DNA from 2 places in the Anaerosoma tenue genome. Region 2 is predicted to be linked to the other one. Evidence: riboswitches for the same ligand, from Rfam matches in the RefSeq annotation. Region 2 holds a riboswitch; the other holds the start of a gene.
The links. A riboswitch is a leader RNA that binds a small molecule or an ion and turns the genes downstream of it on or off. The one in region 2 is predicted to bind cyclic di-GMP.

Region 1 (3,411 bases), on a different contig from region 2:
GTCCCCCTCGCGGGCATCCGCCCGCTCGATCGCCCCGGGGTACCGCATGGCCACCCGCAGCCCCTCGGCCAGCATGTTCACGGACGTCGCCGTCCCCGTGGAGATGTTGTACGCGGGGCCGCTCACGCCGGGATGGGCGAGTACCCCCTCGTGGGTCGCAGCCAGGACACACGCGTTGACCACGTCGGCCACGTAGATGAAGTCCCTGGTCTGGCTGCCCGAGCCGAATATCACCGGCGTCTCACCGCGCGCCATACGAGAGGCGAACTCCGCCACCACGCCTCCCTCACCCTCGGCTCGCTGACGGGGTCCGTAGACGTTCGCGAACCGCAGAGAAGCGAAGTCCACGCCCGCCGGTCGCAGCACCTCCGCGATGACGCCCTCAGCCTCCAGCTTGGATGCGCCGTACGGCACAGCAGGCGCAGTGGGCGACGTCTCGGTGAGCGGCAGCTCCTGCGGTTCTCCGTACACGGCGGCAGAGGACGCCGACAGGACCCGCCTTGCACCCGCAGCGACCGCGGCCTCAGCCACAGCGCGCGTCCCATCTACGTTCACCGCCCGGTCGAACGCCGGATCCGCCAGCGAAGCGGCAACGCTCACCTGTGCGGCGAGGTGGACCACCACGTCCGGATGCGCATCGCTGATGGCTTGTGCCGCCTCCGGAGACAGCACGTCCAGGCATCGGAAGGCGGCTGCCGGGTGCACGTTGTCCATCGACCCTGTTGAGAGGTCGTCGATGATCGTCACCTCGGCCCCGCCACCCAGCAGCGCGTGGACCAGATTACCGCCGATGAATCCGGCGCCTCCCGTTACGACCACCCTCATGCTGCCTCCCTATGGCGCATCTCCGGAGACGCGCCGCACTTCGACGAGTTCCGCCTGTACCGCTATGCGATACCGTGCGCTGTACGGCGGATGACAGGCCGTGAGCGTCAATGAGGGGTGCTCCGTTGGCGCTACGACCTCGATCTGGTCCGGACGCACTATCACCGTACCGGTCACAGAATAGCGATAGCGCCGGTACGGTGAGTACAGGTCGATGGTATCACCCTGCACGAGCTCATCCACGCGTGCGAACGGCGCGCCGTAGGTCGTGCGGTGTCCCGATATGCCGCAGGTGCCCTCCGGCCCCGGGAGATCGGTCCAGTCGATCCATCCGGGACCTTTTCGCAGGTCAGCGGTACTCACGCCGTTCACCACGAGGGTATCCAACCCGATCGCCGGGATCACGATCCTCCCGAACACCGCACCCGCATCGAGCGACCGCCAGTGCGCCTCGTCCTCCTCATGCCACCCAGAGAAGTCCAGGGCGGGGCCATCGGGCGCCTCGAGGACCTTGTCGGGCGCCTCGGCCCGGTAGGGAGCCACCGCAGCCGCCTCGTCGCGCAGGACCTCCTGGGCATGGGAGCCGACGAGGGTCGTGAGCCCGTAGTACGACCCAAGGCCTAGGGCGACGCCGAGCAGGAGGTTCCCTGTTGCGCGTATCCAGCGATCCCGTAGGCGCACGTTCTGCAGACCTCCGCTCGAGCGGTGTGACGTTCCTCACAAGAATCCTGTGACGAACGACACAATATGCTATAAAGACCAGCCGTACCGCTGCCGATATGAGAAGTGTACGGCAGGATTGAAAAGCGAACATCGGATCGCTCCCGAAAAGGCACGGTCGGCCGAAAGGTCGGCTTCGCAAAATCACGGGTCTACCGGAAGCCTCGCTTCCCACGACAGCCGGATTGCCGAAGGTACGAGCCACGCGTTGTCGGCCCGACACCTCTGCGCCTTGAGGAGAAGTCGGGCCGATGTGCGCGAGGAACTCGAACAAGGGGCGATCCACCATGACCAGCATCACCACCCGGACGATGAGGTTCGCAGCGGCGACCACGCTCGTTGCCCTCGCACTCGTTCTCGTCGCAGGCTTCGCACCGGTCGATGACGCGGTCGCCGCAGCCAACATCGGCGGCGTCTTCCGCAACAGGCTCAGTGCCGAAACGCACACAGCGGCACTCGTCGCGGACTCGGTCGAGCCGCTCGCGAAGAGCGTTCGCACCGCCGCACGCACGGCCACGAAGATCGAGGCGCCCGCGCCAGCCGCCACAAGCGCGGCCCGCACCAGCAGCACCCGGACTTCGTCGGCATCCACCACGAGCTCAAGCGCCCGCAGCACCACCTCCGCTCCCGTTGACGAGACGGCAACCGCGCGGTCGATCCTGGCCCGCTACATCTCCAAGTACCCGATCCTCGCCGGCTCGACCGTCACCTTCGGCGACGCCAAGGGATACCAGGCGATCTGCTACTACCAGTCGGGCCGCATCGTGATCAGCCCCACGCACACCAGCAGCCTGGAGCGCATCATCGCCCACGAGGTGGGACACATCCTCGACTGGCGTGACAACGGTGTCATCGACTGGGGCGAGAACATCCCGGCGCTGTAAGACGCGGCACCCCCATAGGAGCGACACGAGACCCCGGACCTCCCTCCCCGGGGTCTCGTTGTATGCGCACAAAGAGGGGCGCACCCTCTCGAGTGCGCCCCTCGCCCCGGCAGTCGGACAGTGCCGGGCCCCTCACAACCGGTGTGCGCTACGACGTCTTGCGGGGTGCAAGCCTGAGCGCCAGACCGGCCGTGCCGGCTGCCAACGCTGCCGCAAGCAGCAGCCACGCCTCCGTACCGGTGAACGGCAGGAACGGTTCGCCTACCCGCACCACGACGCGCTCATCGTCGGAGTTGTTGGTGGGATCGGCATCCTGCGGATGATCGATCACAACGACGTTGTCGACGTTGGTCCGGCCATCCGGCATGTCCTCGTCGATCCGCACCGTGTAGGTCAGCGTCTGCTTACCGTCTTCGAGCGCAAGCGGACCGGCCATCGTCCAGGTGATCTTCCCACCCGACACGACGCCGCCGTTGGCATCGACAACGGTGACGTACCGCTCGTCGAAATCATCGACGATCGTGTAGTTCTCGGCAGCAAGTTCGCCATTGTTCCAGTAGGTCAAAGTGTATGTCACGAGAGCACCAGGAGCGGCACTGTCACGATCGGCCACCTTGGTGATTGCGAGGTCCAGTTCGGTGAACGGGAGGAACAACTCGACGTTGCCGAACCATACCTCGGTGGTCTCGCCATCGACGACCGTCGCGACCTGCGTGAGCGGCGTGGTGTTGACCCAGCCGTCCTGCAGCGTCTCGGTCACGGTGTACTCAGCGGGATCCAAGCCAAGGAACTCGAGCATGCCGTCACCGTCGGTGAGACCGGTCCCGATCAGCATGATCGCCGAAGGGTTGATCTGGTCGTTGAGGATGGGCTCGGACTCCACGGTGACCGTGAACTCCCAGTCCTCGAGCATCGGCTCGCCCTCGTCGTATTCCCCGTCCTCATCGAGGTCGTGGAACTTGTAGATCACGAGGTCGCCTTC
Region 2 (3,411 bases):
CCGGGGATGATCTCATTGGCGGAGTTGATCACGGCAACAAGCGGGCGCGCGATCTCCTCGTCGGTGAGGCCGTCGGCCTTCAAGAGGCTGCGATGAGGCGCCCGTGCGGGGCCGCTCTTCATCAGGTCGCTTCGATACTCCATGCTCAGACCCTGCCTTCCTGGGCGGGGACCCGTTGTGCCGCATGGAGCGAGGTGAGAGATGCAGAGGATCGGCTCGCAGCCGTCCGCATCCATGGAGACGGCACGTATGCCCGGATCGGGCGATGCCATCACACTCATGCGGCAGGTAACGGATGCCGCCGACCCGTCCTACTTGGTCCAGCCCCTGCGGAGGTCGTCCGCACCGGGTACCGGATCGTTCTTCCGGGTGGCTCTGGGGTGGGTTTCGAAGCGTCCCGCGCCGGGTTTCCACCGTCCCCGACTCTCTATTGCTGGGATTGACCTCTACTGTTCCCCGTCTACGCCGATCGTGCTCTGCGCTTGTGAGGCTGCGAGTATACACGAATGCTGAAGGGCCTGCACAAGCAGGCCCTTCAGCCCCTCAACGAGATCCCATGGGTCCCCCCGGACCTCGGACTCCCCTGCTCGTCGCGGCCGAGCCCCTACCCTCTCGGGCAGGCTCCCGGCCGGGCACATCTACCAGCGGCTCGGACGATCACGGTGCCGCGCAGGGTGACACGCATCGCACGTGCCGTCCCAGGGCGCCGTGAACGAGTCCACATACGTCTCGTGACACTCCACGCAGCCAACGGCGACGGTGGGCTTGAAGTGCTCGGTCTTGAGGTCCATGGAGTGGCAGTTGGGACAACCATTGCTCAAGGGCACTGACGCGTGAACGTCCACCGGGTAGTGCTGTGTCTCGACCGGCTGAAGCGCCCCGTGGCACGACGCGCACTCGATCGTGGCTGTGGACCAGTCGATCCGTCCGGCGGGCGCCCTGTGGCACAGTGCGCAGTCGGCAGAGCCGTCTGCAGCCACGTGCAGCGCGAGCGTGTCGCCCGTCTCGTGGCAATCCACGCAACCCGCGCTGTCGATGGCCGTATGGATCACGGACACATCGCCGTGGATCTCGTGACAGTCGTCGCAACCGGTAAGGCCGGCTGCGATCTCATCGGCATAGAGCGCGTTGGCGTGGCAACCCACACACCCGAACTCGCCCTCCTCGACGGTGCGATGCTCCTCATGGATGGTCATGAGGTCTCCCGAGGAATCATGGCACCCGTCGTCACTGCACCCGGACATCGGCGCCCAGGAACTGGTGTGCCGCTCGGCCCCGTAATGCTCCTCGAAGGTGAAGTGGCACGTAGCGCACTGCGGGATGAACTCGACCACGGCCACCTTGGCGAGATCGTGACAGGCCGGGTTGACGCACGTGGAGGGCTCGGTGACCGTACCGGTCCCGGTGGCCTGCACGTAGCTGACGCCCGGATAGCCGGAGACCGCGTGGTCCCCGTGTGGCACGGCATCAGAGTGGCATGCCGAGCAGGCTGCTGCCGCGTGACAACTCTGGCATTCGGCGGTGCTGCCCACCTTGAACACCAGCGAGTTGACCCAACCCTCGCCGGAGTGCGCCGCATGGAGCGTCTGCGGAGTACTGCTGAGGGAAACGGACGTCTTGAAGGTGCCGTAGACCGGATCGATGTACGTGGAAGTGAAGCGCTGCGTCAGATCCCGGATGATCGGCAGCATGCCACTATGGCAGTCGCTGCAGCGCGTGAACAGGAACGATGGGTTGTGCCAGTGCTGGCTCGTGTTGATCGCACCATGGCAGGTCGAGCACCTCGTGTAGTCCACGGCACCGACGCGGAAGTCCACGACGCGCACGCCGCTGACGGCGTCCACGCCGTGACAGACGTAGCACTCTTCCGAGCCGCTCGAGTACGTGGTGTCACCGGTCTCCTCGGCAATGGCCACACCTGCAGCGAGTGCGACAGTGACCAGAGCGAGGACCAGCACGGGCATGATACGAGGACGCATACGGATCGCCACCTCTTCTTCGGCACCGACATGTCGAAAAAGCCCACATGGGCGGCCCGGCCGCATCCCCCGTCCGCCCCTAGGGCGGGAAATGAAAAAACCGGCCGAACACGATCAGCCGGTTGCGCCACTCGCTCCCCGTCATCCAGGCGCCCAATCACAGATGGCGGTTCATCGCTTCGGATCGGCCCGGCACTCCCCCATATCCACCGGGCGATTGTGAATTATGAACGCTCTTGTACCGATTCGCAACCTTGTTGTGACACGCAACACATTAATGCCCATTCACACTGATGAGCGGCAGCACGTGACGATCAGACGCCGCACTCAGCCGCTCGGCACATCTGGGGACATATGAAGTAACCGTTGGTCCCTCGATCGAGTCCTTCCATACGTGCCATCCGCTGGACAGGAGGCTCCGTGCGCCCGGTCATCGTGTACGACACCTTGCTTGGCGCATACGACCTCGCGCCCTGGCACCCGCTCCGTCCCGAGCGGGTGACCCTGACACTCGATCTGATCGCCGCGTACGGCCTCATCGCCACCGGCGACGACCCTGGGCCGGGACGGTTCTCGCTCCTGCCACCCCGGGCGATCGACCGCGAGGCGCTGGCGCTTGTGCATGATGAGACGTACATCGAGGCCGTCGAGAGGGCCTCCATCGACCCGGATGCGCGGGTCGGGCACGGGATCGGCACCGGGGACGACCCGGCGTTCGCGGGGATGCACGAGGCCGCCACGCGCGTGGTAGCCGCCACGTGTACCGCATTGGACCACGTGCTTTCCGGTGTCTCAGTGCGGGCGTTCGCGCCAGCGGGCGGGCTACACCATGCGCACCGAGACCGTGCCGCCGGCTTCTGCATCTACAACGACGCCGCCGTCGCGATGGTACGCGCTCTATCCGAGCGGCCCGATCTCCGTATCGCCTACATCGACATCGACGCCCACCATGCCGACGGCGTGCAGGAGGCGTTCTGCAACGAGCCGCGGGTGCTTGTGGCCTCGATCCACGAGGACGGCCGGTACCTGTTCCCGGGCACCGGCTCCTATCGAGAGCGCGGAGCAGGTGATGGCCTCGGCACGACGATCAACGTGCCGCTGCCGCCGTACGCGGGACCTGACGGTTATCGGCTCGCCTTCGACAAGGTGGTGGATCCGCTGGTGCGCTCCTTCGCGCCCGACGTGATCGTCACCCAGAACGGCGCGGACGCACATTGGAGCGACCCGCTCACCTCGCTCGGCATGACCGTGCCCGGATACGAGATGCTGTTCACCCGGCTGAGCACGCTGGCCGACCGGGTCTGCGGCGGTCGGCTCGTCGCCCTTGGCGGAGGCGGGTATTCCTGGCTCACCGTGGTGCCCCGTGTGTGGACGCTGCTCGCCGCCTCGCTCCTGCGCCTTGACCTGTCCGATGAGATCCCCGCTGCATGGC

Region 1: it holds a riboswitch for cyclic di-GMP, as region 2 does, so the genes downstream of both, MSB02_RS10170 (hypothetical protein) here and MSB02_RS08200 (cytochrome c3 family protein) in region 2, are expected to answer to the same signal.

What each region holds. Positions count from the first base shown of each region.
Region 1 is NZ_JALNTY010000004.1:117,232-120,642, reverse strand. Features, by position in the region: gene MSB02_RS10180 (NAD-dependent epimerase/dehydratase family protein) at 1-825, opposite strand, end outside; gene MSB02_RS10175 (sortase) at 835-1,506, opposite strand; cyclic di-GMP riboswitch class I at 1,647-1,738, shown strand; gene MSB02_RS10170 (hypothetical protein) at 1,833-2,429, shown strand; gene MSB02_RS10165 (SpaA isopeptide-forming pilin-related protein) at 2,578-3,411, opposite strand, start outside.
Region 2 is NZ_JALNTY010000003.1:117,029-120,439, forward strand. Features, by position in the region: gene ilvD (dihydroxy-acid dehydratase) at 1-143, opposite strand, end outside; gene MSB02_RS08200 (cytochrome c3 family protein) at 639-1,979, opposite strand; cyclic di-GMP riboswitch class II at 2,087-2,170, opposite strand; gene MSB02_RS08205 (acetoin utilization protein AcuC) at 2,400-3,411, shown strand, end outside.